4 regions of the Mesobacillus sp. AQ2 genome follow, and region 3 is predicted to be linked to each of the others. Evidence: riboswitches for the same ligand, from Rfam matches in the RefSeq annotation. Region 3 holds a riboswitch; each other region holds the start of a gene.

Region 1 (7,491 bases), 2.3 Mb from region 3:
CGGGCAATAAGCAAAGCGCGCCAGTGTTCAAGCCGCTGGATAGGCCATTCTGCGACAATGAAGAGTGCTTCAACATCTTGAAGGGCATGGGCACGCACCCATTCCGGGAAGCGGATGTCATAGCAAATCAGCCCGGCGAAACTATGTCCGTCCAAAGAGAACAAGCCTTTTTCTTTCCCAGCAGCGAGGTATAAGTGCTCATCCATAAGCTGGAACAGGTGAAGCTTACTGTATTTTCCGGCAAAATTACCATTCTTGTTATAAATGAGCATTGTATTTTCAATGCCAGCTTCTGTTTTGTTGGCAACGGAACCGCCAATAAAATGGGTTTGGTGCTTCACAGCTGCTTCATGGAAAAAAACTCTGGCCTTCTGTGCTTCTTCTTCGGCTGTGCCATCCAAATTGGCCAGATCGTATCCGGTTGTCCATAGTTCAGGAAGGACCATGATATCTGGATTATGAGAACTTGCCCGGTCAATCATAAGGGATGCAGCAGCGTAGTTTTTTTCAGGGTTTCCGAATGCTATATCCATCTGCAAGCATGCAATCTTGAATTTCATATAAAGTCACCGCCATAGTTTCTGAAAATTATATCTTTACAAGTTACTATTTACGTTATATCATTTGTGACTAGAATTTCAAATTAAAAAATTTAAAATTAATAAATAATTAAGCAGGTGAGAGAATGGAGTTCGAACAATCTGAGTTATTGAAAAGCCTGCCCAGACAATTTTTTGCTTCGCTCGTGCAAAAGGTGGGCACATATACCGAAAAAGGGGCTGATGTCATCAATCTCGGACAGGGGAATCCTGACCAGCCTACCCCGGAACATATTGTGGACACATTAAAAACAGCTGCCGAAAATCCTCTGAACCATAAGTATTCACCATTCCGTGGATTTCGGTATTTAAAAGAAGCGGCAGCTGAGTTTTATAAAAGGGAATATGGCGTCGATCTTGATCCTGAAGAGGAAATTGCCATCTTGTTTGGCGGCAAGGCTGGACTGGTCGAAATTCCTCAATGCTTGTTGAACCCTGGAGACTCGATCCTTGTTCCAGATCCTGGCTATCCTGACTACTGGTCAGGAGTCGAGCTGGCAAGGGCAGAAATGATAAAAATGCCGCTGAGAGAAGAAAATGGCTTCCTTCCTGACTACACCGAGTTAGGCTCCGAAGAACTCGCCCAGGCGAAATTGATGTTCTTGAATTATCCTAATAATCCCACTGGAGCGATTGCGGATCAAGCATTCTTTGACCAGACAATCGATCTTGCACAAAAACATAATATATGTGTTGTCCACGATTTTGCTTATGGGGCGGTTGGCTTTGACGGAAAACGCCCATATAGCTTTCTGCAGTCAAAGGGTTCCAAGGATATAGGCATCGAGATTTATACTTTATCGAAGACGTATAATATGGCCGGATGGCGAGTGGGTTTTGCAGCTGGCAACAAGAGTGTGATTGCTGCAATTAATTTACTCCAGGACCATATGTACGTCAGTTTGTTTGGTGCGATCCAGGAGGCTGCTGCCGAAGCGTTGCTTGGATCACAGGAATGTGTAGCAGAATTGAATGACTTGTATGAATCAAGAAGAAACATACTCATTGACGGTTTGACAGGTATTGGCTGGAAGGTCACTGCACCCAAAGGGTCTTTTTTTGCCTGGCTTAAGATACCCGAAGGATTCACCTCATCCGTTGATTTTGCTGACTTTCTTCTGGAAAAAGCCCATATTGCCGTTGCACCTGGAATTGGGTTTGGCGAGTATGGTGAAGGCTATGTTCGGGTAGGCTTGCTCACTTCTGAAAAGAGATTGAAGGAAGCAGTCAGCAGAATCGAAAGCTTAGGAATTTTCAAAAAAGATATTGACAATGATTTGTGAACCTGACATAATCCTAATTAATAAATTCACTTTAACCAATTAAATAACTTAATTAAATTATTTTCTTATCAAGAGCAGGCGGAGGGACGAGCCCGATGAAGCCCGGCAACCGATCCAGCATAATGCTGGGCACGGTGCTAATTCTTGCAGCGAAAGCTGAAAGATAAGAAGAGTTTAGTGAACGTCCTAACCTCTTCTTTGTGAAGAGGTTTTTTTAATGCTTTTTACAATTTGATTGGCTCCAGTGCCCAGCCCTCGAGACGCTTGGCTAGCTGCGGCTCCTAACTCCTCGAGACGTTTCGGTCCTGCCAATGAAGTCAAAGAACGACTTCACTGTCAGGCCCTCCAACGCTTGTCGGAGTTGGGCAGTCGCCTTCGCTTTTCGAATTATCTAGTGTCGCCTCCTGGAAACTCCGAAACTTCAACTCCGCCGGCAGAAGCAAAAAGCGCTTCTTTATCGGAGTCTCCAGTTTCTGCGTTTCTGGGCAGTCAGCTATACTTTTCGATTTCGATACTGGGCAATGAATTCAAAGAACGGCTTCACTGCCTGGCCCTCCAGCGCTTGTCGGAGCTGGATAAGGCGCTATCGATTTTCTAACTGAAAGGAATTGATTTTCATGAGTGAAATTACAGCAACTTACATAGTCCATGACGCTAAGCATAACCCAGAGAAAAAAGCAGAGGGAATAGCACTTGGTTTGACAGTAGGATCCTGGACAGATTTGCCGGAATTGGACCAAAAACAATTAAAAAAGCATAAGGGAAGAGTGGTTTCGGTCGAAGGCAGTGGCCTGGACGCAAATTCTGATACCGTGGCGACCATTAAGATCGCTTATCCGGCTATCAATTTTTCTCCAGACTTGCCGGCAATTCTTACAACGGTTTTTGGCAAGCTATCGCTCGACGGAAAAATAAAGCTGGTCGATCTCGAATTCGGAGATCAATTGAAAAAAACTTTTCCAGGTCCCCGATTCGGGATTGAAGGAATCCGCAATAAGCTGGGTGTTTATGACAGGCCATTGCTGATGAGTATCTTCAAAGGAGTGATCGGCCGCGACCTTCCATTCCTGTTAAAACAATTGAAAGAACAAAGTCTTGGCGGAGTCGACCTGATCAAGGATGACGAAATCTTGTTTGAAAATGAGCTTGCTCCTTTTGAAAAACGAATCATGTCAGGAAAACAGGTCCTTGAAGAAGTCTATCAAACTACCGGTCACAGAACGCTTTATGCTGCCAATCTGACGGGCAGAACGACCCAGCTGAAAGACAAGGCGAGAAAAGCAGCTGAGTTGGGAGCGGACGCATTGCTGTTCAATGTTTTTGCCTACGGACTTGATGTACTGCAGGAGCTAAGGGAAGATGATGAGATTGGCATTCCGATCATGGCGCATCCCGCGGTAAGCGGTGCGTTTACAGCAGCGGATGAATATGGTTTTTCCCATTCTTTGCTGCTCGGGAAGCTTCTACGCTATGCTGGTGCAGATTTCTCCCTGTTTCCATCTCCTTATGGCAGTGTCGCCCTTGAAAAACAGCAGGCTCTTTCGATCGCTGAGGCATTGACTGCCGAGGACCAATTCAAGAGAACATTCCCTGTCCCATCCGCTGGTATCCATCCGGGAATGGTTCCCCTTCTTATCGAGGATTTCGGACTGGATTCGATCATCAATGCTGGCGGCGGTGTTCATGGACATCCCGGGGGAGCACAGGGAGGCGGAAAAGCTTTCAGGCAGGCGATCGACACAGTGCTTAAAGGTAAAACGCTCGAGGAAGGTGCTCATGAATTCAATGAGTTGAGGGCAGCAATCGAACTTTGGGGTTTGGCTAAGGCGGTGGCAAAATGAGCCACCCAGTCATTTTCTGTGACTTTGATGGTACAGTGACCGAAAAGGATAACATTATAGCCATCATGAACCGGTTTGCTCCAGATGGGTGGGAAGAACTGAAGGAAGGAGTGCTGAATCGTACGATTTCCATCAGGGAAGGAGTCGGGAAAATGTTCTCCCTCCTTCCAGTCAGCCTGAAGGAGGAAATAATAGAGTTTGCCTTGAAAAATGCGAGAATTCGTCCCGGGTTCCAGGATTTCCTTGATTTTGCGAGAGAGGAGGGGATTCCTGTCTATATTGTCAGCGGCGGGATTGACTTTTTCATTGAACCGATCATCAAATCATTCGGGCCGATTGAAGGCATTTTTTGCAATGGCTCAGATTTCTCAGGTGAATCAATAAAAATTGAATGGCCAAACAGCTGTGATGATCAATGTTCAAATGATTGCGGTTGTTGCAAGCCAACCATCATGAGGAATCTGGATCAGGACGGAATCTATAAAATCGTCATCGGTGATTCCGTGACCGACCTCGAAGCAGCCAAACAGGCAGATTATGTGTTTGCGAGAGATTATTTAAAAGATAAATGCGAAGAATGGAAGATTCCATATACACCTTTTGAGACATTCCATGATTGTATTGAAGCTCTTAAAATTCAGACAGGGGTGAGAGGATGAGCATTTTAGAATCAAAATGGGAAGAGCTGGCTGATGTGAAAGCCGAATTAGCAGAGCGGGATTGGTTCATGGGAACAAGCGGGAACCTGGCGATTAAAGTGGAGAGCGACCCGGTGCAATTCCTTGTGACAGCAAGCGGGAAAGATAAGCGGAAGCGGACGGATGAGGACTTCTTACTTGTTGACCAATATGGTCGGCCGGCAGAGGAAACACACTTAAAGCCTTCTGCTGAAACCCTCCTTCATGTGGAGGTCTATAAGAAGACCAATGCAGGCTGCAGCCTGCATGTCCATACCATTGACAATAATGTGATTTCCGAGGTGTATGGTGACAGGGGGGAGGTTCAATTCAAAGGACAAGAATTGATTAAGGCATTTGATCTTTGGGAGGAAGATGCTGTTCTCAAAATTCCCATTATTCCAAATTATGCTCATATCCCAACGCTTGCTAAGGCATTTTCCGAACACGTAAAAGGGGATACTGGAGCCGTTCTGATTCGCAATCATGGTGTTACCGTCTGGGGCAGAAGTGCCTTCGAAGCCAAGAAAATCCTCGAAGCGACGGAGTTTTTGTTCCGTTATCAATTGAGACTGCTCGAGCATAAACCATTCCAGCTGTTCAAAGTAGTTTAAATGAATTATTAAAATTATTTACAAAGCGACTTAAATAAAGGAGAGATTCAGATGGCATACATTGTTAAGCAGAACACACAGGAAAGAATCATTGAGGAACAACAGGTAGAAGCATTCCTGAATTCACAGGAAGTCATTTATGAAAAATGGGAGATCAATAAGCTGCCAGCTAGCCTTCAGGAAAAATTCCTGTTATCTGATGAAGAAAAGCAGCAGATCCTTGATGTATTCAAGGCTGAAATCGATGATATTTCAGCGCGTCGCGGTTATAAAGCACAGGATGTCATTTCGCTGTCAGATCATACACCAAATCTTGACCAGCTGCTTGCGAATTTCAAGCAGGAGCACCACCATACAGATGATGAAGTAAGGTTCATTGTCAGCGGGCATGGTGTATTCGTTATACAGGGAAAAGACGGTGAATTCTTTGAAGTATTCCTGAATCCGGGGGATTTAATCTCTGTTCCTGAAAATATCCGCCACTACTTTACGCTTCAGGAAGACCGCCAGGTGGTAGCAGTCAGGATTTTCGTTACCACTGAGGGCTGGGTGCCGATTTACGAAAATGATAAAGTAAGCCAGTCACAATAAGAAGTCGCAAACTTTGTCGAAGAAAAAAATTTCGGGAATGAAAATTGTCTTATTTTGCGATTCTATTTACATTCATCAAAGCATTTGCAATAATTCTTCAAGTAATCTATTTATTTTATTAAGCAATTAAAGTAGTAGAGGAGATTTTAGAAGTGTATCAAACGCAAAATGCTTTATTGAAAGAAATTGATCGCGTCCGGGAATTGATGATCACTGCTGCACTGGAAACTGGATATACAAGTAATGAAACAGTGCGACACAGCCAGGAACTTGACACCTTGATTTATGAATATCAGGCATTGTGCAAGGAGACAGAAGTGCAACGGCAAAAAACAAAAATCCTCTTCAGACAGATAATCTTGCTTACCAAGAAACAATATATTTTGTCACATGCTTAAATGTTCAGATTAAAAGCCACTGCTGGCCCATGGCGGTGGCTATTATATTTAGGCAATTCCCCCCCTTATAAGCATCTAAGTATATCTCCGTTCAAGGAAATCCACTAATAACATTGACAGAACCAAAAATATGTAACAATTTGCTCAAAATTTCACGATAATATGACTTTGTGTGATTTTTATCATATTTTTATAAGCTTATTTTATATATTTTTAACATAGAAAGGTTTATATCATCAAATTCAATTTACCCCAACATCATGTTGATTTCAGCGGATTACCATTTTATCGATTTGGTTCAATGATCGATGCTCATCCAAGTTTTTTCAACCTCAAATTTTACTATCAATATCATCTTTGTTTTTCACTTTTTTAATTGTTGGTACTATGCTTGTAATGCGATTCATATATCGTACTACAAAGCATTTTATTTTTATAAGGCCTTGAAAGGATGTTTCCTCATAGAGAGAAGAAATCTGTCAACATGGCCGTTTTATAAATAGTTGTTTTCTGAAGTACTCGTTCTTTCTAATCACGATTGACGATACAGAAGAGTGAAGGACCTAATATTGTCCCTCTCTTTCAAGAAGAACGGCCTATATAGGAAAACAGCTAAAAGTAACCGCTTACAATTTAATAGTTTTTCAATCCAAGGAGGGGAAAAGAGAGTATGCACATTGTCGTATGTGTCAAGCAAGTGCCCGATACTAAGATCATTAAAATCAATCCCAAGACGAATACTCTGGACAGAAGGAGTGCACCTGCGATATTGAATCCTTATGATGCCCATGCTGTACAGGAAGCGGTCAAAATCAGGGATAAAACAGGTGGAACGATTTCTGTTTTGTCCATGGGACCGCCACAGGCAGTTGCCGTCATCAAGAAAAGCGTTGAAATTGGCGCGGACCAGGGTTACTTGATCTCTGACAGAGCGTTCGCGGGTGCGGATACACTTGCTACAAGCTATGCTCTTTCCAAAGCGCTCGAAAAAATTTCAAAGAATAACCCGATTGACCTTGTCATCTGCGGAAAGCACGCAATTGATGGCGACACAGGACAAGTAGGACCGGGTATCGCCCGTCGTCTTGATATACCGCCAATCACAAATGTTATAGAAGTTTCAGAGGTTAATAAGGATGAAAAATATGTTCATATCAAACGGAAGCAAATCGATGGTTATGAGGTACTTCAATCGCAGCTTCCTTGTTTGCTGACAGTTGAAAAAGAGATTAATGACATCGAATATGCACCGATGCCTAACATGATCAAGGCTGCACGCTATGAACCTGTAATATGGTCAGTGAATGACCTCGAGGATGTGGATAAAACACAGCTTGGCTTAAAGGGATCTCCAACCATCGTAGGCAAGATGTTCAGCCCTCCTAAACTGGAAGGCGGAAAAAGACTGGAAGGAAACCCGGATTCTCAAGTAGAACAGCTGATGGGAGTCTTGCTGGAACGAAAAGATTTATTGAAATTAAATACAGC
Region 2 (7,491 bases), 190 kb from region 3:
TGCTTCAATCACTGCCAGGGGTTGAAAGGGTTCATGTCTTTGGGTTTTCCCGCGGAGGTTTGATGGCTTTGCTGACGGCCATTCAATTTCCGGAGACAGCCTCAGTTGTCACCTGGGGCGGCGTGACCGATATGTTTTTAACCTATGTGGAAAGAAAAGACTTGCGAAGGATGATGAAAAGGGTAATTGGCGGATCGCCGAAAAAGGTGCCGAACCGATATAAATTCAGGACGCCTTTATACGAAATCGAAAACCTTAAAGCACCCGTGCTGCTGATCCACGGCCGAAATGACCGCAATGTCTCGGTTGAACACTCCTATCGGATCGAGAAACGGTTAAAAGAGTTGGACATGCCGGTCGAAAGCTGGTACTTTGATGAATATACGCACTATTTTCCACCGGTGATGAACCGGAAAGTGGTCAGCGATTTAACGAATTGGATGAAATCACAGCCGCAACAATGATAAAATGAATTTGAAGTTACTTGCGAATAGGAGCGAAAAATGATGGGGATGCCATTAGAGTTGAATACAATGATCGTGACAAAAGGCCGCGAAAAAAGGCTCGAAGACAACTTCTTCTCTTTGAAAAAGGAAGGCTACAGGCTTTATCCAATTGACATTCCAGTAGAAGTCAAAAAGACGATCGAAGGCGACCTGACTGGAACAGGAGTCATTTCAAAGGTCGAGTGGACAGAAAATGAAACAACCATTACGTATCAATTAGTTTCCTTGAACTCTACAAACTGAGCAGGGCACATACTGTGCTCTGTTTTTTTTTGAAAAGGGCTGGTGCTAACTGTTAGAAAAACAATCAAGTATGCAAAGTGCATCTTTATTGGTGCCCTGTTTTCTGAGGAGACGGGATATTAGGGCACCAATAGGTTCTATTGGTGCCCTGTTTTCGGATGAAATGGGATTTTAGGTCACCAATGAGTTTTATTGGTGCCCTGTTTTCGGATGGAACGGGAATTTAGGTCAGCAAAGGGCTTTATTGGTGCCCTGTCCTACAAGGGAACGGGATTGTGGCTTTGCTCAATATAAGAATCCATTTATGAATAACAAAATAATAAAATCAAAGGCCATCTCTTTTCCAGAGATGGCCTCACTCAAATTCTTATTTAACGGTTGGTCCGCCTTTTTCTTCGATTTCAGACGGTACGTTTGTGAACTTTTTGAAGTTGTCACGGAACTGGTCTGCGAGTTCGTTTGCTTTTGCGTAGTAGGCTTCCTTGTCACTCCATGTTTTGACTGGCTGGAGGACATCGTCAGGTACACCTGGTACGTGCAGCGGGATATCGAGGCCAAAGATTTCGTCTTTGGCGGTTTCGACGTTGTTCAGTTCGCCTTCAAGTGCTGCCTGGACCATCGCGCGAGTGTACGCCAGCTTCATGCGGCTGCCGGTTCCATACTCTCCGCCTGTCCATCCTGTATTCACGAGGAATACCTTTGCGTTGTGCTCATCGATTTTTTCACCAAGCATTTCCGCGTACCTTGTGGCAGCAAGCGGAAGGAATGGAGAACCGAAGCATGTTGAGAATGTTGCCTGTGGTGAAGTGATGCCGCGTTCTGTTCCAGCAAGCTTCGAAGTGTATCCGCTCAGGAAGTGATACATTGCTTGTTCCTTTGTCAGCCTGGCGATTGGAGGCAAGACTCCGAAAGCGTCAGCTGTCAGGAATACGATCGCGTTTGGATGCCCCGCTATGCTTGGGTCCACGATGTTTTCGATAGCCTGGATCGGATAGGCTGCACGAGTGTTTTCTGTCAGGCTGCCGTCATCATAATCGGCCACGCGTGTTTCGTCATCGACTACGACGTTCTCAAGAACAGATCCAAAGCGGATTGCATCAAAGATTTGCGGTTCTTTTTCCTTGGACAAGTTGATGCATTTCGCATAGCAGCCGCCTTCGATGTTGAACACACCATTAGGTGACCAGCCATGCTCATCGTCACCGATCAAACGGCGATTATTATCAGCAGATAAAGTTGTTTTGCCTGTGCCAGATAGTCCGAAGAACAATGCTACATCCCCTTCGCGGCCTACATTCGCTGAGCAGTGCATCGAAAGGATTCCATTTTCCGGAAGTATATAGTTCATCACGGAGAAAATCGATTTCTTCATTTCGCCCGCATATTCCGTTCCGCCGATCAAGACGACGCGCTGTTCGAAGGAAACAATGATGAATGTTTCTGAGTTTGTTCCATCAACCTCTGGATCTGCTTTGAAAGTAGGAGCCGAAATGACCGTAAACTCGGATTCATGCTCAGGAAGCTCTTCCTCAGTCGGACGGATGAACAATTGATGGGCAAACAGGTTGTGCCATGCATATTCATTGATGACCTGGATTGGCAGGCGGTATTTCTTATCCGCGCCGGCGAATCCCTTGAATACGAAAACTTCCTCTTTATCTTTAAGGAACTTCAATACCTTATTATATAGCTTCGTGAAGGATTCCACGGAGATCGGCTGATTGACCGAGCCCCAGTCAATTTTGTCTTTCACGGATTCTTCTTCGACAATGAATTTATCTTTAGGTGAACGGCCAGTATATTTACCAGTAGTCGCTCTTACTGCTCCAGTTGATGTCAAAAGCCCTTCGTTGCGGTTCAGGACCTTTTCGACAAGCTGGGGCACAGATAGCTGTACCTGTACATTGCTTCCTTTTAATAATGCTGAAAGTTCATTTGATATTCCTACAACGTTCATCGGAGGATACCTTCCTTTTTTATAGATTCAAAATACGTATATCAACTTTCGAGAATCCAGTTCCAGCGCCTGACCGCTCGAGTCGCTTGGCTAGTGTCGCCTCCTAGAAATTCCGAAACTTCAACTCCGCCCGCCGAAGCAAAAAACGCTTCATTGCCGGAGTCTCCAGTTTCTGCGTTTCTAGGCAGACGGCTATACTTTTCGATTTTGGTCTGCCCAATGAAGACAAAAAACGACTTCGCTGGTCAGCCTCCAATGCTTGCCGCGGCAGGTCAAGGCGCTTCCACTTTTCTTGAAAGAATGATAATTTGTAAGTGTTTACATCTCGGTAATAGTATAACACATTGCTTCAATTAATCTATACTAATGATGAAAAAATTACCTTGTACCTAACTTGCGTTATATAATTCTTTCTTTATATAGTCAAGTAATATGGGTTGGTTTGACAACTTTTTATTTTAAGGCTCTGTTAAACAAGACTGTTGATTTTTGTTCCAGGCGCTTCGCTTTCCGCGGGGGAAGAATTATGAAAAAGCTCAAGTGCCAGCTTTTTCAAAGACCAAATTCTTCTTGGCTGGCGCTGAGCCTCCTCGTCGCTTTGCTCCTGCGGGGTCTCACCTAACCAGCTGCGCCCGCAGGACATTGAGAAACTTCCCTGAACCTGCCCACGCACGATGAAAATGCGCTAGCATTTTCGGAGGAGCCTACGCGCCTTCCACTACAATCAACAGGTGTAAAAACAACATTGGGCTTTAACAGAGCCTATTTTAAAGAAATGGTTTCAACAACAATCGACATTTTTGTCGAGAAAATGATTGACATGGCCAGACAGGTTCGTTATGATTTTGATTTGAACGGATACTCTCTTATCCCGAGCTGGTGGAGGGACAGGCCCAATGAAACCCAGCAACCTGCAAACGAGAAAAACAGCCTAAGAATCAGCTGATCTTTTCCGGGCAAAGGTGCTAACCTGACGCAAGGGAATTGCCCTTGAACGATAAGAGCGAAAGGCGCGGTTAAAGCTAAAACCTTTCCTCACAATTGGAGAGGTTTTTTATATTGCTTTTTTCTGTCCGATGCATAGAAATGCAACTGGACTGCCTTCTTTGGTGTCATTGCTCCCGTGGGTGAAAATTAGGAAAAAAAGAAATTCACCATGAATCTTAAACAAATTTTTCTAATAAAAACTCAGCGTTTATTTCATACTACATAGGGAATGAGTACCGTATCAAACCGAGGTTTGTATTGGGACAGCCTCGATCAATTTTTATACATGAGGGAGGAACTCAGATGTCAAACAAACGCCGTTTGTTCACTTCTGAATCAGTAACAGAAGGCCATCCGGATAAAATTTGCGACCAGATTTCTGACGCGATTTTGGATGCGATCCTTGCTAAAGATGCTAACGCACGTGTTGCTGCTGAAACATCAGTTACAACTGGCCTTGTACTAGTTGCAGGCGAAATCACAACATCTACATACGTAGATATTCCTAAAATCGTACGTGAAACTGTCAAGGAAATTGGCTATACTCGCGCGAAGTACGGCTTTGACGCTGAAACTTGCGCAGTGTTAACTTCCATTGACGAGCAGTCTGCAGACATCGCGATGGGTGTTGACCAGGCTCTTGAAGCACGTGAAGGACAAATGTCCGATGCAGAAATCGAAGCAATCGGAGCTGGCGACCAGGGCTTGATGTTCGGTTTTGCATGTAATGAAACGAAAGAGCTTATGCCGCTTCCGATTTCATTGGCGCACAAAATTTCCCGCCGCCTGACTGAAGTGCGCAAGGAAGAAATCCTTCCATATCTTCGTCCGGACGGAAAAACTCAGGTAACGGTAGAATACGATGAGAATGACAAGCCAGTCCGCATCGACACAATCGTTATCTCAACACAGCACCATCCTGAAGTTTCGCTTGAGCAAATCCAGCGCAATCTTAAAGAACATGTCATCAACCCTGTCGTACCGGCAGAGCTGATCGATGAAAACACAAAATACTTCATCAACCCAACTGGCCGTTTCGTAATCGGCGGACCACAGGGTGACGCAGGTCTTACTGGCCGCAAAATCATCGTTGATACTTACGGCGGATACGCTCGCCACGGCGGAGGCGCATTCTCTGGTAAGGATCCTACAAAAGTTGACCGTTCAGCTGCATACGCTGCGCGTTATGTTGCGAAAAACATCGTCGCTGCAGGCCTTGCTGAAAAAGTTGAAGTTCAGCTTGCTTACGCAATCGGTGTTGCCCGTCCGGTATCTATCTCAATCGATACGTTCGGAACAGGCAAGGTAAGCGAAGATGTATTGATCGATGTTGTTGAAAACAACTTCGACCTTCGTCCAGCTGGAATCATCAACATGCTTGACCTGCGCAAGCCAATCTACAAGCAGACAGCTGCATACGGACACTTCGGCCGTTCTGACGTTGACCTTCCATGGGAGCGTACAGACAAGGCAGAGGCACTCCGCACTCAGGCTCAAGGTAAATAAAAAGGAACAACGGGAGTTGCATAGAAATATGTAACTCCCTTTATTATTTGCCGTCTAATTAGGGAGCGCCAGATATTTTCAAGGTTTGCACCTGGTCCAAAAGGTGTAAAATAAAGTATTACCTTAAATTTCCCTCAGATTTTACTGCAAAAATTTTGCGTTTAATGGTAGTATTAGATGGTATGTTTTTTGGAAGTAAAATTACTGGAAAATCACAATAAATTTTTTCTGAAATGGAGAAGGTGAAGTACATAATGTGTGGCTTTATCGGTTGTGTACATGAAAATGCACAGGAATTCAGCAGCGATGATAAGCAGCTGTTCAAAAATATGAATGACATCATCACCCACCGCGGGCCTGATGATGATGGGTATTTCTATGATGAGCATATCCAGTTCGGCTTCCGCCGTCTGAGCATCATCGACCTTGAGGCTGGCCATCAGCCATTGACTTATGAAAATGAACGCTATTGGATCATTTTTAACGGGGAAATCTACAACTATCTCGAACTTCGTGAAGAGTTGATTGAAGAAGGACTGACTTTCGAAACGCACTCTGATACTGAAGTCATCATTGCCCTATACAGCCACCTTAAGGAGCAGGCTGTAGACAAGCTGCGCGGAATGTTCGCATTTGTCATCTGGGATAAGCAGGAACAAGTCCTTTACGGTGCACGTGACCATTTCGGCATCAAGCCATTCTTCTATTTTGAAGATGAAAATCGCACATTCTTCGGTTCTGAAAAGAAAAGCATTTTGCTTGCGCTGCAGAATGATGTGATTGATTATAAGGCACTGCAGCACTATTTAACTTATCAATTTGTCCCAGAACCTAATACAATGTCTGAAGGCATCTACAAGCTTGAGCCAGGGCATTATTTTACAAAGAAAATCGGTTCACCTATGGAAATCAAGCGTTATTGGAAAGCGAGCTTCTCGCCAATCCAAAAATCTGAGGATGAATTCACGAAGGAGATCAGGGATGTCCTGTTCGAATCGGTGAAAATCCACATGCGCAGTGATGTGCCGGTTGGTTCTTTCCTTTCCGGCGGGATTGATTCTTCTATCATTGCGTCGATTGCGAAGCAATACCATCCTGGAATCAAAACATTCTCTGTCGGATTTGAACAGAATGGCTTCAGCGAGATTGACGTCGCCAAGGAAACGGCTGATCGACTCGGTGTTGAAAATATCAGCTATGTGATCAGCCCGCAGGAATACATGGATGAACTTCCTAAAATCATGTGGCATATGGATGACCCGCTTGCTGATCCGGCAGCCATACCTTTGTATTTCGTTGCCCGTGAGGCAAGGAAGCATGTAACGGTAGTCCTTTCCGGTGAAGGTGCCGATGAATTGTTCGGGGGCTATAATATTTACCGCGAACCGCAAGACCTCGAGGTATTCAATAAAATTCCCGGAGTAGGGAAGGCGATGCTTAAGGGCATTTCCAAAATGATGCCAGAGGGTATGAGAGGCAAGAGCTTCATCGAGCGCGGCGTGACTCCAATGGAGGAGCGTTATATCGGAAACGCGAAGATGTTCACGGAAAAAGAGAAGAGCGAACTGCTGCATGTTTATAACGGCCAGTACGATTACAGGGATGTCACGAAGCCTTTATATCGTGAAAGCAGAGGCTATGATCCGGTTGATACAATGCAATACATCGACATCCACACATGGATGCGCGGCGATATTTTATTGAAAGCAGATAAGATGACGATGGCTCATTCTTTGGAGCTTCGCGTACCATTCCTGGATAAGGTTGTTTTTGAAACAGCTTCAAAGATTCCGACAAGCCTGAAGACAGCGAATAATACAACGAAGTATATTTTGCGAAAAGCGGCAGAAGGAGTGGTCCCTGACCACGTGCTTACCCGCAAGAAACTCGGCTTCCCGGTGCCAATCAGACACTGGCTTAAGAATGAAATGAACGAGTGGGCAAAGAACATTATCAAGGAAAGCAACACAGAACATCTTATCAATAAGTCTTACGTTTTAAGACTATTGGATGAACACTGCCAGAACAAGGCGGATAACAGCCGTAAAATCTGGACAGTTCTGATGTTCATGATGTGGCATGATGTGTATGTCGAAAAAAAATACTCCTTCCAGAAGGAGTATGAGGCTCAAAAAGTATTACAATCTTAAAAATTAGGGAAGGTAGGTGATGGCCTGCCTTCCCATCTGCACCCAGGATTCTGCGAAATCCTTAATGGGTGCTTTTTTATTTTTTTCATTTGATAAAGGATCATTGAAATAGACGAAGTTTTCATCATACCCGGTAATCAGG
Region 3 (7,491 bases):
TTGCCCCATCTATTTTTGCTGCTTCCTCAAGAGAAGTTGGCAATTCCCTGAAGAAGGAAACAAAGATGATCAGATGGAAGAAGTTGAACATTGTCGGAATGATATACACCAGGAAGTTATCAAACAACCCAAGGTCTCTGATCAACAGGAAGTAGGGAATCAATCCGCCGCTGAAAAACATCGTGATGACACCAACCAGCATGTAAAAGTTCCTGCCGTAAAGGTCTCGTCTCGAAATAGCATAAGCAACCATCGCTGTAAAAGATACATGGGTGATTGTGCCGATAACCGTTTTGGCAATGGTCACACCAAATGATGTAACAATGCCAGGTGTTTCAAAAACCGCCTTATAGTTTGCAAAAGTGAACTCACGCGGCCACCAGTAGATTCCCCCCCGCATGGCATCGACACCATCATTCAGTGAGTTGACGAGAACATACCAGATTGGGTAGACCGTGATGCCGCAGATAAAGAGCATAATGAGAATGTTAACGTTGTCGAAGATATATTCGCTTGTTGTTCGCCGGTTCCGTTTAAAAAGCTTAAACACAACCTCACCCCCTTAGAATAAAGATGTTCCATTCAGTTTCTTCGTAATCTTGTTCGCAGACAGGAGCAGGATGAAGGCGATGATCGCTTTCAATAAACCAACTGCTGTTGCGTATGAGTAGCGGGCATTTTGCAGACCCATTTGATAGACGTAAATATCAATAACGTTACTGGCGCTCTCATTCAATGAGTTTCGCAAAATCAAGATCTGATCGAAGTTTGAATTCAGGACACCGCTTACAGCAAGAATGAACAAGATTGTGATGGTTGGGCGAATTGACGGCAATGTGACGTGCCACATTTTTTGGAACCGGTTTGCTCCATCAATTGTGGATGATTCGTATAGTTCCGGAGATACACCAGCAATAGCTGCCAGATAGATGATTGCTGACCATCCAAGTTCTTTCCAAATATCCGAGAGAATGACAATCCCCCAGAAGTTATCCGGCTCAGCCAGGAAATTCGTCCGTTCACTGATCAACCCTAAACCTAGCAAAATATCATTGATGACACCGATATCCGCCAGCCATGTAGTCAAGATGCCTCCAAGTACAACCCATGAAATAAAATGCGGCAAGTAAGAAATTGTCTGAACCGCTTTCTTTAGCTTCATAGATGTTAGTTCATTAAGCAAAAGAGCAAAAATGATTGGGAGCGGGAAACCGATAATCAATTTAATCAAGCTGATTCCCAGGGTATTTTTGAGGACAATCCAGAAATTCTCATCCTGCAGGAATTCCTTAAACTGCATCAATCCAACCCATGGTGCCTCCGAAATCGTCTTGATGATGCTATATTCCTTGAACGCGATGATCAGCCCATACATTGGGATATAGTTAAAGATGAACATCCATACTACACCCAGAAGCGCCATCGTCTGCAAATACTTTTGTGAAATGATTGTCTTTTTGATTTTTTGGTATTTTTCTTTTTTTGTTGCCTTTTCGATAATGGTGTCAGTAACTTGTTGTTCGACTGGCTGTTCTATCTTGACTTCCATTTCTTCACCACCTTGGCTGCTTTGTCTTTCTTGTATCTTCATCATAAAAAAAAGGGCTTACATTTATAAGCCATCGAATTTTGCTTATGGTACCAATTTTTTAGTTTTGGAAAAATCGGCCAAAATATTGATACCATCACATTGTTATCGTTTTCATTTTTTCGGGAGGCGAAGATTTTAAGTTGTCCTTAATATAAAAAAACTGTGCACCAGACTAATGGTTCAGTCCGGTGCACAGTTTTCTCAGCTTTTTATCCAGTTTTTATCCTAATGCCACGTCGAGGATCATCATGATGGCGAATCCAAACATGAGGCTTAATGATGCCAAATCGCTGTTGCCGTTTTCCTGGGATCCAGGGATTACTTCTTCGGCTACCACGAAAATCATCGCTCCGGCTGCAAAGCTTAGCGCATACGGCAGAAGTGGCTGGATGAACATGACAGCGGCTGCTCCAATCATTGCGGCAACTGGTTCGACCATGCCTGAAAACTGGCCGTACATGAAGCTTTTCTTTCTTGACATTCCTACTTGCCGAAGTGGCATCGATACTGCGACACCTTCCGGGAAGTTCTGGATACCGATTCCTATTGCAAGCGCAATCGCGCCCATAAGCGAAGCCGAAGGAAAGCCTGCAGCTGCAGCTCCGAAAGCCACTCCGACCGCGAGACCTTCGGGGATGTTGTGCAAGGTAATGGCCAAGACCATCAAAGTACTTCGTCTTTTCTTTTCGGGATGGATTCCCTCAGCTTTTTCCATTGATAAATTAGGATGTAAATGGGGCATCAATTTATCTACGACCATTAAGAACAACCCGCCTAAAAGAAAACCAGTCGCAGCAGGCATCCAGCTCGGCAGGCTTCCTCCCTCACCCATCTCAATCGCAGGAGCAAGTAGTGACCAGAAACTTGCAGCAATCATAACTCCTGCCGCGAGACCCATCATACTATCCAAAAACTTTTGGTTTGGATTTTTCGTTGTAAATACTAAAGCAGCGCCCAAAGCAGTCATTCCCCAGGTAAACAAAGTCCCAATCAGCGCCTGGACAACCGGATGGAAACCCATGAAAAAATCAAGCATCTTTTTTCCTCCTAAGACTTGCTCTGTAATCTAATGTAACTCATTTTAATGTATTATATGGATTATGAAGTGGTGAATATATCTTGTTCAGCATAAATCAGACGGCTAAGTTTGTTTTTTCAAGATTACTACATTCAATACGTAATTCCAATCCTATTTATTTTTATCTGAAGGCACTGAGCCAGATGAATGGATTTTCACGAAAAAAAGGGATACGCTAATAAAATAGTTCATACATGGAAGGGAATTAAATCATGATTGCAAAAACAGAAGAAGATTTTAACGGGTTAAAAGAAATTGGCATGATTGTCGGCATGATACGGGAGGAATTGGTGCAAAAGACAGTACCCGGAATAACCACAAAGGAACTCGACGAACTGGCAGGCGCCATGTTTGAAGAGAATGGAGCGATTTCTGCTCCGAAAGGCGAATACAATTTCCCAGGGTACACTTGCATCAGTGTGAATGAAGAAGTAGCCCACGGGATTCCAGGGAGCCGAGTCATTAAAGAAGGTGATATCGTTAATATCGATGTTTCCGGATCAAAAAATGGTTATTTTGCCGATACAGGAATCTCCTTTGTCGTTGGCCAAGGTGATCCGATTTTAACGAAGATATGCGAAACAGCTGTTGAGGCTTTTGAAGCAGGCTTGAAAAAGGCGAAACCCGGATCGAAGAAAAGCGGACTGGGCAAGGCGGTTATGGCGACTGCGCGGAAAAACGGACTTAATGTAATTAAAAACCTTACAGGACATGGAATCGGGCGGACCATCCATGAAGCTCCCGATCACATCTACAACTATAATGAGCCATGGGATGACGAGCTATTGAAAGAAGGAATGGTCATCGCTTTTGAGCCATTCATCTCCACTGGTGAGGAAGAAGTTTTCCAATACGAACATGATGAGTGGACTTATGTCACGGAAAGCAGCTTTGTTGCACAATGTGAACATACAATCATCCTCACTAAAAATGGACCTATCGTTATTACCAGATAAAATTCCACTTGAACCCCTTGCCGATGCAGGGGTTTTTGTATTTTTATCGGCTCTCTGCCATTTAATACTAAATTCCTATTTTTCGTGTTTCTAAAAAAATTCCCACAAAATGATTGACACATTATCTGTGACGCAGTAAAGTAATAAACAAGATTTACAACTCAATATTCGTTACTTCTTATCAAGAGAGGTTGAGGGACTGGCCCTATGACACCTCGGCAGCGGACTCCTATGGATGACTGTGCCAAATCCAGCAAGCGTGAGCTTGACAGATAAGAAGAGGCCGACTTTTTAATTCATGTCCTCTTCTTTCTGAAGGGGACTTTTTATTTTCCAATAATCCCCATCTACAAATTAATATCGAGACTTTCTTATCAAGAGAGGCGGAGGGACTGGCCCTATGAAGCCTCGGCAGCGGACTCACATTGAGGACTGTGCCAAATCCAGCAAGCAATAGCTTGGGAGATAAGAAGAGATCTTGTCCTGCATTCGTTGCGGCATGCCTCTTCCTGTTTCCTGGAAGAGGTTTTTTTATTATCTACAAAGGAGGAAGACTGTTGATTACATTTGAACAAGTGGAGAAAGTTTATGAAAGCCGCGGGAAAAAGGTACCGGCACTTAATGGAATTGATCTGGAAATCAAAGAAGGAGAGATATTTGGGGTCATTGGTTTTAGCGGAGCAGGAAAAAGTTCACTGATCCGCTGTGTGAATCTGTTGGAACGCCCGACATCCGGCCGGGTGATTGTCGATGGCTGCGACATGACTTCCCTTTCACTTAAAGAAGTCCGTGAGGTTAAAAGGAATATCGGGATGGTGTTCCAGCATTTCAATCTTTTGAACTCCAAGACCGTATTTGAAAATGTCGCAATGCCGCTTGTCCTCGGTAAGGTTCCGAAGGCGAAAATCAAAGAGCGGGTTTATCAGCTCCTCGACTTTGTAGGTCTCGCTGATAAGGCGGACAATTATCCGGACCAGCTTTCAGGCGGACAAAAACAGCGAATCGGCATTGCCCGTGCGCTGGCAACCCAGCCAAAGATCCTGCTTTGTGATGAAGCAACTTCGGCCCTGGATCCGCAGACTACAAGTTCGATTCTTCAGCTTTTGAAAAAAATCAACAAGGAGTACAACATCACGATATTAATCATTACCCACGAAATGTCTGTCATCAGGGAAATCTGTGACCGGGTGGCGGTCATCGAGGAAGGTAAAATCATTGAGGAAGGCTCAGTATTTGAAGTTTTTTCAGCTCCCAAAACAGTAACAGCCAGAAATTTTGTCAGCACCATCATGAATGACAATATTCCAGATTCCGTCCGCAGAATCATCAAAGGACATTCGGGGCTTCAAAAGGTATTTAGGATCAACTTCGTCGGTGAGTCAGCAGGCGAGCCGCTGCTGTCACAGCTGTCAAAGAATTTTGATATCCATGTCAATGTTCTGTTTGGAAATATCACCGAGCTTCAGGGAATTCCATTCGGCAACCTGATTGTCGAGTTCCAGGGAAGTGATAAAGAAATTTTAAGGGCTCTTAATTTTATCAATCAGCAAAAAGTCAACATAAAGGAAGTGACCGCACATGCTAGTTAATTCAGAACAAATCATCCAGGCATTAATTGAAACACTGCAAATGGTCGCGTTCTCCCTGCTGTTTTCGGCAGTCCTTGGAGTTCCCCTTGGAATTGCGCTTGTCGTGACGAGAAAAGGCCATTTGCTAGAAAATGCACCTGTCTTCAATGTACTTAACAGTGTCATCAACGTATTCCGATCAGTGCCATTCATCATCCTGCTGGTCGCAATCATTCCGCTGACCCGGCTGATTGTCGGCACATCAATTGGTACGGCCGCTGCCGTCGTCCCGCTTGTCTTTTATGCAGGACCGTATATTGCAAGATTGGTAGAGAATTCTTTGTTGGAAGTGGATCCAGGAGTTATCGAAGCCGCTGAATCAATGGGTGCCACTCCATGGCAGATTGTATTCAAATTCATTCTTCCAGAAGCTATGAGTTCACTCATTCTTGCTTTCACGATTGCAACGGTCGGATTGATCGGTGCATCGGCAATGGCCGGAGCAATCGGAGGAGGCGGCTTGGGCGACCTCGCGATTACATACGGATACCAGCGGTTTGATACCCAGACAATGTTCATCACCGTTGGTATTTTGATAGTCATGGTACAGGGGCTCCAATCCCTTGGAAATATTTCAGCTAAAAAAATCAGAAGAAGATAACAGGAGGAATCAAAAATGAAAAAACTTTTACTAGCATTGATCGTACTTAGTCTGGCATTAATCAGCACAGCATGCTCGAGCTCCTCATCATCAGCGAAAGGCGGAGAGACTGTCAAAGTAAAGCTTGGCGTCAGCGGAACAGATCACCGTGTATGGGATTTTGTCGCCAAAAAGGCAGAAAAAGAAGGAATTGACGTCGAAATCGTCACTTTCTCGGACTATGTCCAGCCGAACCTTGCGCTTGCAGAAGGCGAATTGGATGCAAACTCATTCCAGACCGTTTCTTATTTTGACGCTTTCATCAAAGAACATAATCTTGACCTTGTTCCAATCGCAACCACAATGATTGCTCCAATGGGTATTTACTCTGAAAAATATAAAGAAGTGAAAGACATTCCTGAAGGCGGGAAGATTGCTCTTGCAAATGAAGCGACAAATATGGGAAGAGGACTTCTTTTACTCCAGGAAGCTGGGCTCATCAAGCTTGAGGAAGGCTTCGACGGAATTGGCGCCCTCGATAAAATCGTTGAAAATCCAAAGAATCTTGAACTTGTGCCGCTGGTTGCCGGCCAGACACCAAGGGTATTGCCGGATGTAGCCGCATCGATCATCAACAACGGAATCGCGGTTGATGCAGGACTAACACCAAAGAAGGATGCCATCTTCCTTGAAAGTGCCACTGCCACTCCATATATCAATATCATTGCTGTCCGCGAAGAAGATAAGGACAATGAAGCTTTGAAAAAATTAGCTGAACTTTACCAGGAGGATGACACAAAAGAATTCATCGAAAAAGAATACAAAGGAAACACCCTCCCTACCTTTGTGCCGCTCAGTGAGATTGGATGGTAAGAAGAAATCTCATTTAATGCGTCCGTCATTCTTGAAGTCACCGATTTTCGGGCCCAGCTTTTACTGTTCTGCGACCGTAATTGTGAATGCCAGTGCTTTTCGGGCGCAGCTTTGGTCGTTCTGCGACCAAGATTGCTGAAGCCATCACTTTTCGGGCGCAGCTTTGGTCGTTCTGCGACCAAGATTGCGGAAGCCATCGCTTTTCGGGCGCAGCTTTGACTGTTCTGCGACCATGATTGCTGAAGCCATCGCTTTTCGGGCGCAGCTTTGGTCGTTCTGCGACCAAGATTGCGGAAGCCATCACTTTTCGGGCGCAGCTTTGGTTGTTCTGCTACCGTAATTGCGGAAGCCACCGATTTTCGGGCACACCTTCGATTGTTCTGCGACCCTAATTGCGGAAGCCATCACTTTTCGGGCGCAGCTCTGGTCGTTCTGCGACCAAGATTACGGAAGCCGTCACTTTTCGGACGCAGCTTTGACTGGTTCTGTGACCATGATTGCTGAAGCCATCACTTTTCGGGCGCAGCTTTGGTCGTTCTGCGACCAAGTTTGCGGAAGCCATCGCTTTTCGGGCGCAGCTTTGACTGTTCTGCGACTGTAATTGCAGATGCCTTCGCTTTTCAGGCGCAGCTTTGACTGTTCTGCGACCGTAATTCCAGAAGCCTTCGCTTTTCGGGCGCAGCTTTGAATATTCTGCGATCATGATTGCGGAAGCCATCGCTTTTCGGGAAAGACCAGCAGGCTTGGGACTGAAGTTAATAGCTTTCAAAAGGGGATGCCCCTGT
Region 4 (7,491 bases), 1.8 Mb from region 3:
ATTCTTGAATTGCTGGTTAGCACCGATAAGTTCCGAAAGGCCAACCTTGAACCTGACCGAAATTTTCCATAAAGAGTCCCCATTCTGAACCGTATAGACTTGTTGCGCGAATGATGCGGTCGGAATAGCCATACTCATTAAAACAAGGGCCAATATGATTTTTTTTACCATCTTCACTCCTCCTCAACTGATAGGATGAGAAGATTTGATAAAAATATACAGTTGAATATTGAACTAACAAGAAAACATCACTTTAACAATGCATATAGTTTTATCAAGGGAGGAATGAGGATTATGGGATATCTATGGGTTATGACGATCGGTTATGTCATTTGTCTCGGCCTGCTTGGCGGTACTTTAATGTTTTTCATTACCTCTGCTTTTGATTTCGATGATGCAAGCCGGATTGATTTACTGGATACTAAAGAGAAAGAATAGCAAAAGCTGGCTGCTAAATTGATGCAGCCAGCTTTTGCCGTTTGAAACAGGGAAAAGGGCATCGCGGAATCGTAAATTGTCATTTTCAGAGACAGTAAAAAAAGCTGCCAATGGCAGCCTTTTCTATCGATTAAAAATCACGTGTGTTGTCAAAACGAGTGTTAGCCGGGTTGTCCGATGTTAGAGGTGCATCAACCGGGTTGGTCGTTCTTGTTCCATCCAAACCAGTGGTTGTTGTACCATCATTCAGGCCGACTCTGTTCTCTTCACGCTCGACGACTACAAGGATTTTGCCTTCTTTTACATAGCCTTCGTAACGTTCTGCTTCATCTTCCGGAATACCCATTCCGATTAATGCTCCGGCCAATCCGCCGGCACCTGCGCCTACTGCAGCACCAGTAAGTGTCGCAGCAATCGGGCCTGCAGCTACGATTGGGCCGATTCCAGGAATCGCTAGGGCTCCGATGCCTGCCAGTAATCCTGTAAGGCCGCCTAATATACCGCCTGTTGCCGCACCTGCAGCAAGACCTTCCTCAGTCTTTGTACCGGTTGCTTCGTTGACGTGATCAATCTCATCGTCGTTTTTACTAATAACAGAGATATCATCGGTATTGTACCCTTGCCTTTTCAGGTCCTCTACGGCCTGGATTGCGTCTTGCTCGTTATCATATACTCCAACAAGATGTTTTTCATGTTCAAACATATTAAAAGCCTCCTTTAGACGAGTAGTCCTTTTTAAAGATACCCGCATACAGGATGTGTAAACCTGATGTCGAAGGATTATTGACTGTGTGTATAGACGGATACGGTCTTGTTCAAGACCGAAGAAACTTGTGTCAGGTTCTCAGCCGTCAAGGTCAATTCCCTGACCGTCTCTCCCTGATTCTCAAACCCTGCTGCCATTTCGGCAATCCCGGCTGCATTTGTTTGTAAAATGACATTCGTTTCATTATTCATCGTCAACAATTTATCTGTCTGCTGATTCAAATCTGCAGTGTACTGGCTGATGGTGCCAATTTCCTTCTGGATGGACAGAATCCCATCCCGCATCTCATTATATTGCATTTCAACATTACCGAATAACTTGCTGCCCTTTTGTACTTCCATGCTTCCGCCAGACATGACATCCACCATCTGTTTAATGTCACTGCGGACAACCTCGATTGTATCCTGGATTTGCCGGGATGCATGCAGCGATTGCTCTGCCAATAATCGCACTTCACCGGCTACGACAGCAAAACCCTTCCCTTGTTCCCCTGCGCGTGCAGCTTCGATTGCCGCGTTTAATGCCAGCAGATTTGTTTGGTTGGCAATTCCAGAAATGATACTGACGATCTCTTCGATTTTATTCGTCTTTTCAGCCAGTGATTCAGCATCCCTGGCAGCCTGCCTCGTAATCTGATCCATCCGTCCCACCTGTGTGCTCGTTTCACTGATGAACGTCTGGCCTTGTTCACTTTTAACAGCATTGGTCGTGGACATTGTTTCAATCCGATTCGATAGTTCAGCAATCTCGCTGATTCTTTGCACCATATTATCAACAATATCACTCAGCACTGCCGAATGGCCCTGCTGCTGTTCAGCACCTGCAGAGACTTGAAGAATGGAAGCTTTTATTCTCTCGCTTTCATTTTCATGGACCTGTGAATTCTCGAATAGCTTTCTTGCAGAGTCGTGCAAAACCCGGGTATTGTCCTGGCATTGGGCTACGAGCAGCCTTAATTGACTGATCATCGCATCAAAATGGGAGGTCAGCTTCCCAATCTCGTCACTTGAATCACTTGCCAGTTCCACCGCCAGATCACCCTGAACAATTCTCTGTGTCGCTTGTGTGAGGCGATCGATGGGCTTGAATACCCTTTTGAATAAAATAATGATGAAAACAAGGCACCCTATTGAAATTAGTGAACCCGCAATGGCTGTCGAATACATACTCCTGGATACCAGTTCGGCTGGATCAGAGTCTACTTTGAATGAATTCAGCAAGTAAAAATTGTATAACGTCGAAATGGCATAAGCAAAGAATAACAAGCCAAAAAAAGCAAACACCTTTGTTTTCAACGAAAGGTCCCGCATACTATCCACTCCTGTAAAATCCCCAGCGCGAACACTGGGGATGAATGATCTTTCTATCATAATATCGGCATTTCCAGAAAATTTTCCATCCTATTCAACAGCTTTAGCCAGCGCAGCTTCAAATTGTGAAACGATATCCTCTCCGTGCTCAATTCCGACCGAAATCCTCACCAGACGATAAGTGATGCCAAGTTCTTCCTGCGCCTCAGGAGGGAGTGCGCGATGGGAGGTTTTCAGCGGATGGGAGACGGTGGTTTCGACGCCCGCAAGTGTCGGAACGATTTTTACCCAGCCAAGCGATTTGAAAAACTGGGCAGGATCCACATGCTCCGCCAGCTCAATTGATACGATAGCCCCAAATCCTTGTTCAGCTTCTGCGAATGGATAGTATACCTTTGCGATATTCTTATTTTCACGAAGACATTCGGCAAGCAATCTGGCATTCTCCGATTGTGCTTTCATTCTCAAGGCAAGCGTCTTCAAGCCTCTGCAGGTCAGCCACGCTTCAAATGGACTCAGATTCGCCCCAAGGTTGACGATTCTCGCGCGTGCTTCGGCAATCAGTTCTTTCCTGCCAACAATGACGCCTGAAGTGACATCGCTATGCCCGCCAATATATTTTGTCGCACTGTGGACAACCAGATCGGCACCGCCTTCATATGGACGCACATGGAGCGGAGTGGCAAACGTATTATCAACTAATACAACGAGTTTTTTAATCTTTGCCAGCTCGATGACTTCATCCAGCTTTTCAACGCGAAGCAGCGGATTCGTGATCGACTCTGTGTATAGAAGCTTTGTATTATGCTTGATGGCGTTTGTGACATTGCCCAAATCCGAGAACGGCACGAACGTTGTTTCAATCCCGAAGCGCTCAAGCTCTGCTTTTAGCATATGGAAGCTACCTCCATACACATCGTCCGCCGCAACAATATGGTCCCCACTCTTCACAACTGCCAGGACACCTGCCAAAATTGCAGCCAATCCAGATGAAGCCGCCACACCATCCTCTGCATGCTCAAGAGCCGCTACCGCTTGCCCGAGTTCATCCGTATTCGGATTGCCGACCCTGGAGTACAAATAATTGCCCTCACCCTGATAAAAACCCTCCAATTCATCAAGATCATTGAAGGTAAAAGCCGACGTCTGGTAAATCGGTGTTGCCTTGCTTTTAATACCCTGCTGCTTAGTATGTACAGAGTGAAGCACTTCCGTTTCAAATCTGTTGTTCGTCATTTCATCCACCTGCTTTTAAAAAATATAAAAACCTCTCCAAATAAGGAGAGGTTCCAATTGCTAAGCCTCTCTTATCTTCAGAAATCGTTCTTCAGGAATTAGCACCTTTCAATGAAAAAAGAAGGTTGCCGGGCTTCGCAGGGCCTGTCCCTCCGCCGCTCTGGATAAGAGTTATTGATTTAAAATAATTAATATTAGCAGAAGTATATCAATATCGCTGTAAATTCGTCAATGAACGATTTTCTAAAGATTTGTGAAGTCAATCTTCTGGATCACTGTCAAGCAAATCCCATGGTGTGATGACACCGATTGGCTTTCCGTGGCGGTCGCCTGTTTCCGTGATAATGACCGCCTGGAGCTTCTTGCCCCTCGTATGGTAACGCTCGAATAATTCCTCAATATGGTATAAAGATGCTTCCTCATCCACAAACGTCACGAAATAATTTTTCCCCTTGGTCAGCAATTCTTTCACCCGCACATCTTCAAAGTGAACGACACTGTCGGAAAAATGCTTCGCCATCCACTGGATGATCTCTGTTGAAGTCAGCAGTGCAACATATTTATCATCCTTGTCATAGACCGGGAATCTCGTAAAATCAAACTTGTTGATGACCTTAAGCACATCTTTTAGATAAGCATCCTCATAATAATAAAACACAGGACTGGTCGCGATTGATAATGCCGTCTGCGGCTTCTCGAACTCCTTCGCGATTTCCTCAATCCGCTCGACTACCTCGATATGCGGCTCGGCAATATAATAATCCGCATTCACCCGTTCATGGACAATCGCATTCCGCAGCTTGGCAAACTGATGCAGCTCACTTTTATACTTGCGGACCAATGAATGATTCTTATAGCCAGAGTACAGCAGCTCGACAAACGCATCGCTGTCCGTCCCCTTCACCATTTCCTTCAGCGCTTTATGGATCCGGTTAAAAGCCGTTTCAAACTTGCCGGATTGTTCTTTATGCTTTACCTCTTGATTTTCTGAAGACGCCTGAGAAGCAGAAGCTTTTTGCGATTTTTCATTGCCTGTGTTTTGGTTTTTTGCTTCGTCACTGCTTTGATTTGTTCCATTTGTGCTGTTCTGATTCATTGTTTTAGCGTTACTTTTTGTTTTTTTGCTGTTGTTTTGATCCGTTGTTTTACCGTTTTCTTGAGTTGCTGCTTTGCCGTTGTTCTGTTTTGTTGTTTTAGCGTTATCTTGGGTAGTTGCTTTGCCGTTGTTCTGTTTTGTTGTTTTAGTGTTATCTTGAGTCGTTATTTTGCTGTTTCTCTTTTTTGATGGTTTACCATTATTCTGATCGATTACTTTGCTTCTATCCTGCTTTGTTATTTTGCTGGAATCTTTTTTCGGCAGATCGTCAACGTTCTCTTCGGCACGCTTGAGGCGGTTATCGTCAACTGCCGGTCTTGGATTGGTTCGAAGATATGAATTGTTGCCGGTTTTCTTATTCTTGTTTCTATTGTGTTGATTTTTCCTTTTTTTCGACGTTGTCTGTTGCTTATTGGATCTATGTTTAACCTGAATTTCGTTAGCCAAAATGGTCCCTCCGTTGTTTCGAATCACTTCCCTACTCATTACCCCAAAACACGCATTTACTAATCATGGATATATAATGTAGAATTTCCAGATGACTTTTAAGTTTGATACAATAAGTATAGTACATACAATGCAATTAGAAAGTAGATTTTTATAGAAAAGGGTTTGATATTTAGTGGCAGCAACAAAGAAAAAAAGAGTCATAAAAGAGGTCACACAGCTTGTGACAATTACAATCGGGGCGATTATCGCTGCATTCGGGCTTGATATGTTCCTCGTCCCCAACGCCATCCTTGACGGAGGTGTCATCGGCCTTTCGATTATCGCAGCGGAATTGACCAACGTCTCGATGAGTATTTTCCTGATCCTGTTCAATCTGCCTTTCCTTTATATCGGATACAAGAGGATGGGTATGAAATTCACGCTTCGGACGCTGTACGGTGTCATTATTTTATCCGTAACGACAGCGTATTTCCATCACTTCGACCGGGTGACGGATGATTTATTTTTGGCCACCATCATCGGTGCCGTCATCCTCGGAACCGGCGTCGGCCTCGTCATCCGCGCTGGCGGGGCGCTTGACGGCACCGAAATCATCGCAATCCTTGTCAGCAAGAAGCGCACTGTGTCCGTTGGGCAGATCGTCATGATCATGAACTTGTTCATCTTCCTTTTGGCCGCCTTGCTCGTGTTCAGTTGGGAAACAGCCATGTACTCGATCATCACCTATTTTATCGCCTTTAAGATGATTGACGTCGTCGTTGAGGGTATGGAAGAGTTAAAATCGGTCACAATCATTTCCGATGTCCCGGAAGAAATCGCCGAAGCCCTTCTGAAGCAATTAGGACGCGGCATGACCTATATCCAGGGCCAGGGCGTTTTTTCAAGCGAACCAAAGAAAATCATCTATACGATCGTCAGCCGGATTGAATTGTCCACCCTGCGCTCGGTGGTTGATGATATCGATCCGAACGCGCTCGTCGCAATCGAGAATGTAGCCGACGTATCGGGGAGTAATTTTGATAAGGGCAGCGGGCATTAAAAAATGCAGACTTGGTCGAATAATCCATGAATGTGGTCGAATAAATTAAAAATCCGCCAAATTATTTTAAAATGTGGTCGAATTAACTCCAAAAGTGGTCGAATTATTTATTTTTTCGCCAATAAAATTTCTAAAAGAGCTCAATCCTGATATAAAAAATGCCCCTGAGAGGAAATTGCAGGGGCATTTTACTGTTAATCAATCGGATTATTGAATTTTTTCTCTTTCTGGCCGGTTGTAAACTCGACTAGCTCTTCTGGTGTGTTATTGCCTTTTTTCTTATTGTTGTTACGCTGGGCGTTTCCGTTGCCTAGCTTTTGCTTACCCATGCTTCTTCGCTCCTTTTAATGGATTCAAGGTGTAGTATGGATTTTTTCGCTGGCGTTTATTCCAAGTTCGGGTGCACGGCGGACCCTGGTTGCCTGTTCGTAGGCATAGGCAAGCTTGATCAGCAGCGGCTCGCTGAAGGCTGTGCCCGTGAAAGTAATTCCCACCGGTTCTCCTTCTTCCGTGTAATCAGTTGGTACCGTAACCGACGGATAGCCCGCCTTAGAGCCGATCGTCGAGCCGTCCATAGGGAAAAGCACCACATCTGCTCCGTATTCCTTCAGGGCATAGTCAATTCCCTGTTCCCTGGCCATATACAGATTGTACTCGAGTTCTTCGAGGTACTCTGCCTCCGTTAAAGTACCGCTTGTGGCTTCTGATTCCAGCAGCACTTCCTGGCCGTACTTCAACGTTTTCTCACCATGCTCATAATTAAAGGCAATGACATCCGCGAGCGTCTTGATTGGGATATTCAGTCCCTTTAAATAAGCATTCAGATCAGCCTTGAATTCATAGCTTAAAACATTGTGTCCCCACTTCGCTTTTGCTGCTGGGATTGCAGCTTCAATAACCTCAGCGCCAAGTTCCTCCAATTTTTCAAGCGCTTTTTGAAAAATTTGTTCCTGTTCCTTAGTCCATTTACCAATATACTCTTCCCTGGCAACTGCAATCTTTGTGCCTTTTAATGCTTTTTTATCGAAAAGAGAGTCATGGTTGAATTCAACTAAACTTACCATTGTTGCCTGGTCTTGCGGATCCTGCCCGGCAATCGCTTCTAAAAGATACACTGCATCCTTGACGGTTCTCGCCATCGGCCCTGCCGTGTCCT

What was found. A riboswitch is a leader RNA that binds a small molecule or an ion and turns the genes downstream of it on or off. The one in region 3 is predicted to bind S-adenosylmethionine.
Region 1: another riboswitch for S-adenosylmethionine. It lies ahead of mtnW (2,3-diketo-5-methylthiopentyl-1-phosphate enolase); the one in region 3 lies ahead of QNH36_RS19770 (methionine ABC transporter ATP-binding protein).
Region 2: another riboswitch for S-adenosylmethionine. It lies ahead of metK (methionine adenosyltransferase); the one in region 3 lies ahead of QNH36_RS19770 (methionine ABC transporter ATP-binding protein).
Region 4: another riboswitch for S-adenosylmethionine. It lies ahead of QNH36_RS04675 (trans-sulfuration enzyme family protein); the one in region 3 lies ahead of QNH36_RS19770 (methionine ABC transporter ATP-binding protein).

Annotation. Positions count from the first base shown of each region.
Region 1 covers NZ_CP126080.1:1,608,410-1,615,900, forward strand. Annotated here, with positions in the region: gene QNH36_RS07915 (carbon-nitrogen family hydrolase) at 1-560, opposite strand, end outside; gene QNH36_RS07920 (pyridoxal phosphate-dependent aminotransferase) at 686-1,882, shown strand; SAM riboswitch class I at 1,945-2,052, shown strand; gene mtnW (2,3-diketo-5-methylthiopentyl-1-phosphate enolase) at 2,500-3,723, shown strand; gene QNH36_RS07930 (2-hydroxy-3-keto-5-methylthiopentenyl-1-phosphate phosphatase) at 3,720-4,382, shown strand; gene QNH36_RS07935 (methylthioribulose 1-phosphate dehydratase) at 4,379-5,014, shown strand; gene QNH36_RS07940 (1,2-dihydroxy-3-keto-5-methylthiopentene dioxygenase) at 5,066-5,605, shown strand; gene QNH36_RS07945 (aspartyl-phosphate phosphatase Spo0E family protein) at 5,758-6,003, shown strand; gene QNH36_RS07950 (electron transfer flavoprotein subunit beta/FixA family protein) at 6,674-7,491, shown strand, end outside.
Region 2 covers NZ_CP126080.1:3,740,765-3,748,255, reverse strand. Annotated here, with positions in the region: gene QNH36_RS18835 (alpha/beta hydrolase family protein) at 1-464, shown strand, start outside; gene QNH36_RS18830 (DUF2584 domain-containing protein) at 507-749, shown strand; gene pckA (phosphoenolpyruvate carboxykinase (ATP)) at 1,117-2,706, opposite strand; SAM riboswitch class I at 3,570-3,710, shown strand; gene metK (methionine adenosyltransferase) at 3,997-5,199, shown strand; gene asnB (asparagine synthase (glutamine-hydrolyzing)) at 5,454-7,349, shown strand; gene QNH36_RS18810 (C39 family peptidase) at 7,353-7,491, opposite strand, start outside.
Region 3 covers NZ_CP126080.1:3,928,638-3,936,128, forward strand. Annotated here, with positions in the region: gene QNH36_RS19750 (carbohydrate ABC transporter permease) at 1-478, opposite strand, end outside; gene QNH36_RS19755 (ABC transporter permease) at 563-1,549, opposite strand; gene QNH36_RS19760 (ZIP family metal transporter) at 1,812-2,627, opposite strand; gene map (type I methionyl aminopeptidase) at 2,882-3,625, shown strand; SAM riboswitch class I at 3,801-3,904, shown strand; SAM riboswitch class I at 3,994-4,097, shown strand; gene QNH36_RS19770 (methionine ABC transporter ATP-binding protein) at 4,183-5,214, shown strand; gene QNH36_RS19775 (methionine ABC transporter permease) at 5,204-5,854, shown strand; gene QNH36_RS19780 (MetQ/NlpA family ABC transporter substrate-binding protein) at 5,870-6,706, shown strand; gene QNH36_RS19785 (hypothetical protein) at 7,095-7,475, opposite strand.
Region 4 covers NZ_CP126080.1:943,607-951,097, reverse strand. Annotated here, with positions in the region: gene safA (SafA/ExsA family spore coat assembly protein) at 1-171, opposite strand, end outside; gene QNH36_RS04690 (hypothetical protein) at 295-438, shown strand; gene QNH36_RS04685 (YflT domain-containing protein) at 569-1,141, opposite strand; gene QNH36_RS04680 (methyl-accepting chemotaxis protein) at 1,219-2,514, opposite strand; gene QNH36_RS04675 (trans-sulfuration enzyme family protein) at 2,605-3,750, opposite strand; SAM riboswitch class I at 3,819-3,921, opposite strand; gene QNH36_RS04670 (CBS domain-containing protein) at 4,010-5,293, opposite strand; gene QNH36_RS04665 (YitT family protein) at 5,469-6,335, shown strand; gene QNH36_RS04660 (hypothetical protein) at 6,530-6,664, opposite strand; gene QNH36_RS04655 (amidase family protein) at 6,689-7,491, opposite strand, start outside.